3 linked regions of the Halopiger aswanensis genome follow. Each later gene encodes a partner of the first gene's protein in a complex. Links are inferred from orthologs where the notes say so. Each region holds a gene or a part of one and is shown in the gene's direction. Other genes may lie near its edges.

Region 1 (2,972 bases):
GCCGCCGCGACCTCCTCGCGGGTCCGGTCGTTCAGCCCGCCGGGCGGGAACGCGTACTCGCCGTGGCCGTGCCCGCAGTCCGTGCAGTCGATGGCGAGTCGTTCGTCCGCGTAGCTCGCCTCGAGGTCGCCGCCGCAGGCGTAGCACTCGCCCGCGACCGGAAACGGCTCGATCGACGGATCCTCGGTGAACGAGCCGGCGATCACCGAGCGGACGATCTTCTCGCCGGCGTGTTTGAACGCGTATCCTTCCTCGTCCTGCCGGACGAAGTGGCCCGTCAGCTTCTGGAGGTGGTAGTTGAACTGGGCCGAATCGCGCATCCCGACCTCGCGGCGGAGTTCGGAGAACGAAACCGGTTGTTCGTCGGCCATCCACAGCGCCTCGAGGATCGACAGCCGCGTCTCGTTACTGACGAGCGCGAACGCGTCCGCGGGGTCGAGACAGTCCGTACACTCGAGCGGGCTCTCGCGCTCGCGTTCTCGCTCGTGCTCGCTCGAGATGTCCGATCGACTCATACCAAGCCGTATGGGAGCAACTGCCAAAACGATTCCCTGAACGCGATTTATGTAATATATCAGTCACGTCCGAACGACACGGCTGCCGGTCGCAGTCGGCCGCTCGACCCTCGAGCGCAGCCGCGAATTGGGTCGGCAGCATCGATCCGTCAGTTTCGGTGACGGACGTGGCTCCGAACCGTTTCGGTCGGCGAAACCGCTATCAGAACAGTAGGTTTATCAAGCGCACGGCGGAAGCCATACCTAAGATTACTCATCGTCTTATGGCAGGAAATCAACAACCGGAGGTGAACATCGGGCTCGTCGGTCACGTCGACCACGGCAAGACCACGCTGGTCCAGGCCCTCAGCGGCTCGTGGACCGACCAGCACAGCGAGGAGATGAAGCGTGGCATCTCCATCAGGCTCGGCTACGCGGACGCGACGTTCCGCCACTGCCCCGACCTGGACGAACCCGAGTGTTACACCGTCGAGGAGGAGTGTCCGGACGGCTCCCCGAGCGAGCCGCTGCGGACCGTTTCGTTCGTCGACGCCCCGGGGCACGAGACCCTGATGGCGACGATGCTCTCCGGCGCATCGCTGATGGACGGCGCCGTGTTGGTCATCAGCGCCAACGAGCCCGTCCCGCAGCCACAGACCGAAGAGCACCTGATGGCGCTGGATATCATCGGGATCGACAACATCGTCATCGCCCAGAACAAGGTCGACCTCGTCAGCAGCGATCAGGCCCGACAGAACTACGAGGAGATCCAGGAGTTCGTCGAGGGTACCGTCGCCGAGGACGCGCCGGTCGTCCCGGTTTCGGCCGGCCAGGAGGTCAACCTCGACCTGCTGATCCAGGCGATCGAAGAGGAGATCCCGACGCCGGAGCGCGATCCCGACGCCGATCCGCTGATGCACGTCGCCCGCAGCTTCGACATCAACAAGCCCGGGACGTCCGCCGCCGATCTGGCCGGCGGCGTCCTCGGCGGCAGCCTCGTCCAGGGCGAACTCGAGGTCGACGACGAGATCGAGATCCGCCCCGGCCGCGAGGTCGAGGAGGGCGGCCAGACGGAGTACGTCCCGATCGAGACGACGATCCGCTCGCTGCAGGCCGGCGGCGAGAACGTCGACACGGCCACGCCGGGCGGCCTGCTCGGCGTCGGGACCGGCCTCGATCCGTCGCTGACGAAAGGCGACGCGCTCGCGGGTCGGCTGGCCGGACCGCCGGGCTCGCTCCCGCCGACCTGGGAGAGTTTCACGATGGACGTCGACCTGCTCGAGCGCGTCGTCGGCGCCGAGAGCGGCGAGACAGTCGACGAGATCAGCACGGGCGAACCCCTGATGATGACCGTCGGGACGGCGACGACCGTCGGCGCAGTCACCAGCGCCCGCGGCGGCGAGTGCGAGGTCAATCTCAAGCGTCCCGTCGCGGCCGAACCGGGCGCGAAGATCGCGATCAACCGCCGCATCGGCGCCCGCTGGCGGCTGATCGGACTCGGGACGCTCAAGGAGTAACACGACGGCCATCGACGACGGACCAGGATGAGTACGGGGACACCGGATCGAACTGGAACCGACACCGGCGCACGGGTCGCGCTCGATACGAGCGCGCTCATGATGCCGGTCGAACTCGACGTCCGCCTGTTCGACGAACTCGATCGGTTGCTCGACGATCTCGAGCCGACCGCGCCCCAGGCCGTCGTCGAGGAACTCCGTCGCCTCGCCGAGAAAGGCGGGACGGAGGGGACGGCCGCCAACGTCGGCCACGATCTGGCGACCGAACGCTGTCTCATCGTCGATACGGAGGCATCGTACGCCGACGACGCCTTGGTCGAACTCGCCCGCGAGGGCAACGTCGACTACGTCGTCACGAACGACCGCCCGCTGCGCGACCGGGTGCTCGAGGCGAGCGTACCGGTAATTGCATTACGCGGGAGAAACAAGTTAGCGATCACTCAACCATAGATGTACAAACGGGTCAGACTAAAGGACACGGTGGAAGTACCGCCGGAGGCACTCGGCGACGTCTCGCCGGACCTCGTGAAGCGACTGCTGCAGGACAAACTCGAAGGACGGATGGACGAGGAGGTGGGGAGCATCGTCTCCGTCACCGAAGTTCACGACATCGGCGAAGGGACGGTACTCCCGAACGAACCGGGCGTCTACTACGAAGCCGACTTCGACGCCGTCACCTTCGATCCGCAGATGCAGGAGGTCGTCGACGGGACGGTCGTCGAGGTCGTCGAGTTCGGCGCCTTCGTCGGGATCGGCCCCGTCGACGGACTGCTCCACGTCTCCCAGATCAGCGACGAGTACCTCGCCTTCGACGGCGAGAACCAGCGGCTCTCCTCCAACGAGTCCGATCGTGCGCTCGGCGTCGAGGACGCCATCCGCACCCGCATCGTCACCAAGAGCATCGACGAGCGCAATCCGCGCGACTCGAAGATCGGTCTCACCGCGAAGCAGCCGGGCCTGG
Region 2 (3,056 bases), 560 kb from region 1 along the record:
CCTGAGTCGAAAAGCGCGGGAGAGAGGTAGACGGAGACGAGAACCGCGACGGTCCCATCCACCGCTGTGTGGCCGCGTCTCGGGGCCACCTGCCAAGAACTCGAACCCCACTGCGCGGCGCATTCGTGTCTGACCGAGCGTGGACCGGGACGGGGCAAAAGCGTACTGGAAGCGGACGCCGGCGACGGGTCGGAAACGGAGACGGATCGCGCGGGTAGCGGTCACGTCGTAACTACAGCGCGAGATCGCCCTTCGCGCGCACGACGTCAACGTCTTCGGCGTCGACGCGGTCGACGTCGAGGAAGTGGGGAACGAAGTTGCGCTTCTCGTAGTCCTCGTACTCGGATTGGTCGCCGACGGTACACCAGAGCTGGACCTTGTCCGGCCCGTGCCACTCGCCGTTGCGGTTGATGCCGAAACAGACCACTTCCTCCCCGTCGTACTCGACGATGGCCCCTTTTCGAATCCCCGGGTCCCCGTGGATGATGAGCTGCTTCATACGGCAGCGTTCGCAGGAAAGACGATTAAACGCTTCGAACACGGCTACCGGCTGAGCATTGTCGTTCGACAGCCGGGGCTGCGAACACATCCCGATCCCGCCGAGGGCGAACCAAACGGGTTTTAAACAGCCATGTCTTAGCCCACAGCAAGTGAGATAACCATGCAGATGCCACGCCGATTCAATACGTACTGCCCGCACTGTAACGAACACCACGAGCACGAAGTCGAGAAGGCCCGCTCCGGCCGTTCCTCCGGCATGAAGTGGGACGCTCGCCGAACCAAGCGCAACTCCTCGAGCATCGGTAACTCCGGTCGCTTCTCGAAGGTTCCGGCCGGCGAGAAGCCGACCAAGAAGACCGACCTCAAGTACCGCTGCAGCGAGTGTGGCAAGGCCCACCTCCGCGAGGGATGGCGCGCCGGCCGACTCGAGTTCCAGGAGTGATTACTATGGCAGGAAGCTTCTACCAGGTACGATGCAGTGACTGCGAGAACGAACAGACCGTCTTCGGCAAGGCCTCCACGGAGGTCGCCTGCGCAGTCTGTGGGACGACGCTGGCGCGACCGACCGGCGGCAAAGCCGAGATCGAACACGAGATCATCGAGACCGTCGAGTCACGATGAAGTTCAGCGGCTGGCCCGACACCGGCGAACTCGTCGTCGGGAAGATCGACGAGATCGAGGACTTCGGGGTCTTCGTCGATCTCGAGGAGTACGAGGACAAGCGCGGCCTGATCCACATCTCCGAGGTCGCCTCGGGGTGGATCAAGAACGTCCGCGACCACGTCCGCGAGGGCCAGATCGTCGTCTGTAAGGTGTTAGACGTCGACGAGGAGTCCCAGCAGATCGACCTCTCGCTGAAAGACGTCAACGATCACCAGCGCTCCGAGAAGATCCAGCAGTGGAAAAACGAGCAGAAGGCCGACAACTGGATGGAACTCGCGCTCGGTGAGGACGCCGACGACGAGACCTACACCGCGATCGCGAACGAACTGATCGGGGCCCACGGGAGCCTCTACAACGGCTTCAAGCAGGCCGCGATCCACGGCGACGAGGCCCTCGAGAATACCGACCTCTCGGCCGACGAACTCGATGCGATCGTCGAGACCGCCCGCGAGAATGTCTCGGTGCCGTACGTCAACGTCACCGGCTACGTCGACCTCGAGAACCCCTCGCCCAGCGGCGTCGACGGCATCCGCGAGGCGCTCGAGGCAGCCGAAGGCAACGGCGAGGTCCCCGACGAGGTCGACCTCGACGTGAGCTACGTCGGCGCACCCGAGTACCGGATCGAGGTGCAGGCGCCCAACTACAAGACCGCGGAATCGCAGCTCGAGGAGAGCGCCCAGCGCGCGATCGCCGCCATCGAAGCCCACAACGGCTCGGGCGAGTACCACCGCGAGCGCCGCACCGACGACGAATAACGACTACCGACGACCCATGAAATCCGACATCCGGGTGTGTTCGGCGTGGCGCGAGCGACACGACCGCCCGGTGTATACCCTTTCTACCGAATGTCCCGAGTGCGGTGCCGACGCCGAAAACAGCGCGCCGGCGCCGTTCGACCCCGAAGACCCCTACGGCGAGTACCGACGGTCTCTTAAGCGTCGCAATCGCTGATTCGGGTATGGACGAACTCGAGATCGACGCAGTCGACGACGTCGAACTGGACGACCCCGTCCTCGTCGAGGGGCTGCCGGGCGTCGGCCACGTCGGAAAGCTCGCGGTCGACCACCTGCTCGAGGAACTCGAAGGCGAGAGTACCCTCGTGCGCCGGGTCTATTCCCAGGAGTTCCCGCCGCAGGTGAGCGTCGAAGACGGCGTCGCCGAGTTGACCTGTGCCGAGATCTACGCGGTCTCAGTGGCTGACGGGCGTGATCTGCTCTTACTGACCGGCGATCACCAGGCCCAGACCAACGCGGGTCACTACGTGCTGACCAGCGCCTTCCTCGACATCGCCGAGGAGTTCGGCGCCAGCGAGGCGTACGCGCTGGGCGGCGTCCCGACGGGCGAACTCATCGAGGAGTACGCCGTCGTCGGTGCCGTCAACGACGAGTCGCTGCGCGAGGCCCTCGAGGACGCCGGCGTCGAGTTCCGCGAGGACGAGCCCGCGGGCGGGATCATCGGCGTCTCCGGACTCCTGCTCGGACTCGGCGAACGCCGCGGGTTCGAAGCGAGTTGCCTGATGGGCGAGACCAGCGGCTACCTCGTCGACCCCAAGAGCGCCCGCGCGGTGCTCGAGGTGCTCGAGGACCTGCTCGGGTTCGAACTCGACTACGAGACGCTGGACGAACGGGCCGACGAGATGGAGGAAGTCATGGGCAAGATCCAGGAAATGGAACAGCAACAGCAACAACAGCAGATGCCGACCGACGACGATCTGCGGTACATCGGGTAATCGCCGCTCATCTCGCCGGCGGCAAGCGGGTGACGGACTGGCTCGCCATCGGCATCCAAGAACAGTCGTCTCGGCTTTTCGCGCAGTTCAGTTCGATCCGTAGTCGTTCGTCCCGTCTACCCCTCGAGAACCTCGTACGAGACGTCGGCGTCCCGCAGCGCGT
Region 3 (3,066 bases), on another replicon or contig:
GCCGCCCTCGAGCCGTGTCTCCCGTGGCGCGGCACGATGCTCGACATCTTCTTCGAGGCGAACATCGCCGACCCGCGGGTCGTCCAGCGCCACGGCGACAAGGTCGATCCCGACGTCCTCAAGGAGGAGATGACTATCACGACCGATCCACAGGACATCGTCGACGTCACCGAGAAGTACGTCGACGCCGGCTTCAACCACATCGTCTACCAGAGCCACAGTCCCGACCAGGCGGCCTTCTGTGAAGTGATCGAAGAGGAAGTCATCCCGCGCTTCGGGGACGTAACGGCGACGCCGTAACCTGCCGGCGCGCAGCGTCAGTTCTCGAGTTTTTCCGCGATTCGTCCGGTCACCCTGAGCGGCTACACTCGCCGCCCGAGTCGAAAATGACGAATGACCCTGGAGAACAGGTAGCCGCTGGGCAACGCGCCACCATCAACCAGGGCCAATTCCGGGTTGGTGTCGGGGACACATAAACTATCGTTGACTATTGTGCAAGCCGCTCAAATAGGGATAGATAACACGTGGCAGGGTTCGAATCCCGGAGGCGGCGTCGGGAAAGGGGAGCGCTCGAGCCGTCTTCCCACAGGACGAGCGGGCCCGCAAACGCCGGCCGGTCCCTTTTCGCTCGCCTCGTGAAAGCGCCGGGTATGAGCGAGGACGGACCGAACCGCGACCGCGCACAGGACCGCATCGGACAGCGCAAGTCGGAGCGGGCCGACCACACCGAGGCCATCTTCGAAGACGTCCAACGACACCTCGGCGAACTCGAGTATCCCGTCACGAGCGAGGAACTGGCCTCGGAGTACAGCAACGAGGCGATCGACATGCCCAACGAGACGGAGTCGCTGGGCAGCGTCTTCGATCGATTGGCGGGCGAACAGTACGACGACCCGGAGGAGGTTCGGGAAGCGGTGTACGGCGAGATCACGGGTGAAGCGAGCAGTCCGAACGAGGCTAACGCCGAACGCGACCTTACGGCGTTGGACGCCGAGAAACAGGGATCGCCCAGCGAGCGGGGCGGCGACTCGCTATAACCCGCGGTGGGGCGGATACCGACCCTCGAGAGCGTCGATAGTCATCGCCGCGCCGTCGCCGGATCGTGATAGCAGAACGGATTTACGTTCCAATCTCCTTCGTTCGCGTATGGATTACGAATCGAGTCTCGACCGTGCGATGGACGATGTCCCCGACATCGGGGGCGACGAACAGCGGCTCCAGATCCCGGACGCCGAGACCCAGAAGGACGGCGCATTCACGCGCTTTACGAACCTCGGCGACATCGCCGACGTCCTCTCGCGCGAGGACGAGCACCTCCACCGGTTCATCCAGCGCGAGATGGGGACCAGCGGCAAACTCGAGGACGGCCGCGGCCGATACAACGGGACCTTCTCCGAGCAGGACTTCGACATGGCCGTCGACGCCTACGTCGACGAGTACGTCCTCTGTTCGGAGTGTGGTCTGCCGGACACCCGCCTCGTCCGGGAGGACCGCACGCCGATGCTGCGCTGTGACGCCTGCGGTGCGTTCCGCCCGGTCACCAAGCGCTCCGCGAGCAGCCAGCAGCAACAGCAGGCCGACGCCGTCGAGGAAGGCGAGACCTACACCGTCGAGATCACCGGCACCGGTCGCAAGGGCGACGGTGTCGCCGAGAAGGGCGAGTACACGATCTTCGTCCCCGGCGCCGAAGAGGGCGACGTCGTCGAGATCTACATCAAGAACATCTCGGGCAACCTCGCGTTCGCGGAACTGGCCTAACGGGAGCCACTCGAGTTCTTCCCGATCTTCTCGCGGCGTCGATCACCGAGAGCCGTCGGACCGATTACTTAAAGTAAATTTGTCCTAGTAACACTGTCGTGGGAGTATCGTTCGACCTCTTCGGAACCCTCGTGGCCGCCGAGACGCCGGCCGATCCGGCCGACGCCGTCGCGACCGAACTCGCCGAGCGGGACGTTCCGGTCCCCGACGACTGGCAGGCCGCGTACACGGAGCCACACGTCGACGCCCCCGAGGGCGCCGAGGTACCGCTTCCGGCTCACGTCGCCCGCGCGCTCGCGAGCCGCGGCATCGACTACGAGCGAAACGCGGTCAGACGGGCCGTCGTCGCGGCGTTCGACCCCGACGTGACGACCAGAGACGGGGCCCGCGAAGCGGTCGCCGCGGCCCGCGAACTGGGGCCGGTGGCGATCTGCTCGAACTGCAGCGTTCCGGAACTCGTCGCCCGAACGCTGATCCGCGCCGACCTCGAGCGCGACGCCTTCGACGCCGTCGTCACGAGCGTCGGCTGCGGCTGGCGCAAGCCGGCCCCCGAGATCTTCGAACTGGCGGCCGACGAACTCGGCGTCGACCCGGCCGACCTCGTTCACGTCGGCGACGATCCGGACACCGACGGCGGCGTCGAGGCAGTTGGCGGGACGGCGCTATTGCTCGACGGCCGAGGCGATGACGGTGACGGCGACGACGGATTGACGCTCGAGGACGTTCCGGAACGACTGTCGGACCGATCGAACGCGAACGCATCGACACGGGATTCGGAGCGATGACGCCAACGGCGCGATCAGGGCCGGACCGCGACCAACAGGAGGGAGCCGCGTGATCGCGACGCTGGGGATGATCGGTCTGGCGTTCAGCCTCGATCTTCTCCTGGGTGAGCCGCCGAACGCCGCCCACCCGGTCGCGTGGTTCGGCCGCCTCGTGGGCGCGCTCGACCGCGACTGGAGCGCGGCGACGGATACCCGCACCGAGAACGCGCCTCGACGGCAGCGCCGTGTCGGCATCGTGATTGCCCTCCTCGCGCCGCTGCTACCCGCCGTCGCGGCTGCCACCCTCGTCATCGCCGCGAGCGCGCTCGCTCCGCTCGCGGGCGCCGTCGCCGCCGCGCTCGTCCTCTTTCTGTCGATGAGCCTGCGTTCGCTGCTCGAGCTTACCGACACTGTGGTCGCAGCGACCGCGAATGCGAACGACCTCGAGACCGCCCGCGACCGGGTCCGCGGACTCGTCGGCCGCGATACGTCGGCGCTTTCGGCGGCGGAGCTTCGCAGTGCGGCCGTAGAGAGCGCGGCCGAG

What was found.
Region 2: the proteins of ATJ93_RS13365 (region 1) and ATJ93_RS10840 are in contact, whole or in part, in a crystal structure (PDB 3CW2), measured with the Saccharolobus solfataricus proteins. The link is inferred for Halopiger aswanensis from one-to-one orthologs. Residues at the interface, in WP_009988771.1 of Saccharolobus solfataricus: Asp222, Lys225, Pro226, Gly227, Thr228, Gln229, Phe230, Asn231, Leu233, Lys234, Gly235, Leu259, Phe273, Thr274, Lys275, Tyr300, Leu301, Asp302, Pro303, Ser304, Leu305, Lys307; in WP_009989173.1 of Saccharolobus solfataricus: Val185, Arg186, Thr187, Asn188, Glu189, Pro190, Leu191, Gly192, Val193, Glu194, Ile196, Lys197, Ile200, Ser201, Leu204, Ile217, Lys218, Ile219, Tyr220, Thr221, Ile222, Gly223, Ala224, Pro225, Tyr227.
Region 3: the proteins of ATJ93_RS13365 (region 1) and ATJ93_RS05720 are in contact, whole or in part, in a crystal structure (PDB 2QMU), measured with the Saccharolobus solfataricus proteins. The link is inferred for Halopiger aswanensis from one-to-one orthologs. Residues at the interface, in WP_009988771.1 of Saccharolobus solfataricus: Trp33, Pro65, Glu66, Gln148, Val151, Asp152, Val154, Ser155, Lys156, Ala159, Leu160, Tyr163, Arg164, Lys167, Ile180, Ile181, Pro182, Val183, Ser184, Leu186, His187, Ile189, Asn190, Asp192, Ser193; in WP_231918336.1 of Saccharolobus solfataricus: Met1, Leu2, Arg4, Leu5, Tyr6, Lys8, Leu9, Pro10, Ile106, Lys108, Lys109, Glu110, Lys111.

Annotation. Positions count from the first base shown.
Region 1 is NZ_RAPO01000002.1:1,315,683-1,318,654, forward strand. What follows is about bases 76-2,894. They hold ATJ93_RS13365 (translation initiation factor IF-2 subunit gamma), read left to right. Parts: upstream 76-778; coding sequence 779-2,011; downstream 2,012-2,894. Other genes in these bases: ATJ93_RS13360 (winged helix-turn-helix domain-containing protein), read right to left, coding at 76-515; ATJ93_RS13370 (PIN domain-containing protein), read left to right, coding at 2,039-2,461; ATJ93_RS13375 (DNA-directed RNA polymerase), read left to right, coding at 2,462-2,894. Also shown: more of ATJ93_RS13360, read right to left, coding at 1-75; more of ATJ93_RS13375, read left to right, coding at 2,895-2,972. UniProt on the Methanocaldococcus jannaschii protein: eIF-2 functions in the early steps of protein synthesis by forming a ternary complex with GTP and initiator tRNA.
Region 2 is NZ_RAPO01000002.1:759,804-762,859, forward strand. Bases 116-3,018 are described here. They hold ATJ93_RS10840 (translation initiation factor IF-2 subunit alpha), read left to right. Parts: upstream 116-1,118; coding sequence 1,119-1,919; downstream 1,920-3,018. Other genes in these bases: ATJ93_RS10825 (HAH_0734 family protein), read right to left, coding at 233-499; ATJ93_RS10830 (50S ribosomal protein L44e), read left to right, coding at 662-943; ATJ93_RS10835 (30S ribosomal protein S27e), read left to right, coding at 949-1,122; ATJ93_RS10845 (RNA-protein complex protein Nop10), read left to right, coding at 1,936-2,115; ATJ93_RS10850 (proteasome assembly chaperone family protein), read left to right, coding at 2,123-2,893. Outside these bases: more of ATJ93_RS10855, read right to left, coding at 3,019-3,056. UniProt on the Methanocaldococcus jannaschii protein: eIF-2 functions in the early steps of protein synthesis by forming a ternary complex with GTP and initiator tRNA.
Region 3 is NZ_RAPO01000001.1:1,185,805-1,188,870, forward strand. The notes cover bases 40-2,952. They hold ATJ93_RS05720 (translation initiation factor IF-2 subunit beta), read left to right. Parts: upstream 40-1,146; coding sequence 1,147-1,758; downstream 1,759-2,952. Other genes in these bases: ATJ93_RS05710 (LLM class flavin-dependent oxidoreductase), read left to right, coding at 40-300; ATJ93_RS05715 (DUF5789 family protein), read left to right, coding at 651-1,037; ATJ93_RS05725 (HAD family hydrolase), read left to right, coding at 1,857-2,543; cbiB (adenosylcobinamide-phosphate synthase CbiB), read left to right, coding at 2,611-2,952. In the rest of the region: more of ATJ93_RS05710, read left to right, coding at 1-39; more of cbiB, read left to right, coding at 2,953-3,066. UniProt on the Methanocaldococcus jannaschii protein: eIF-2 functions in the early steps of protein synthesis by forming a ternary complex with GTP and initiator tRNA.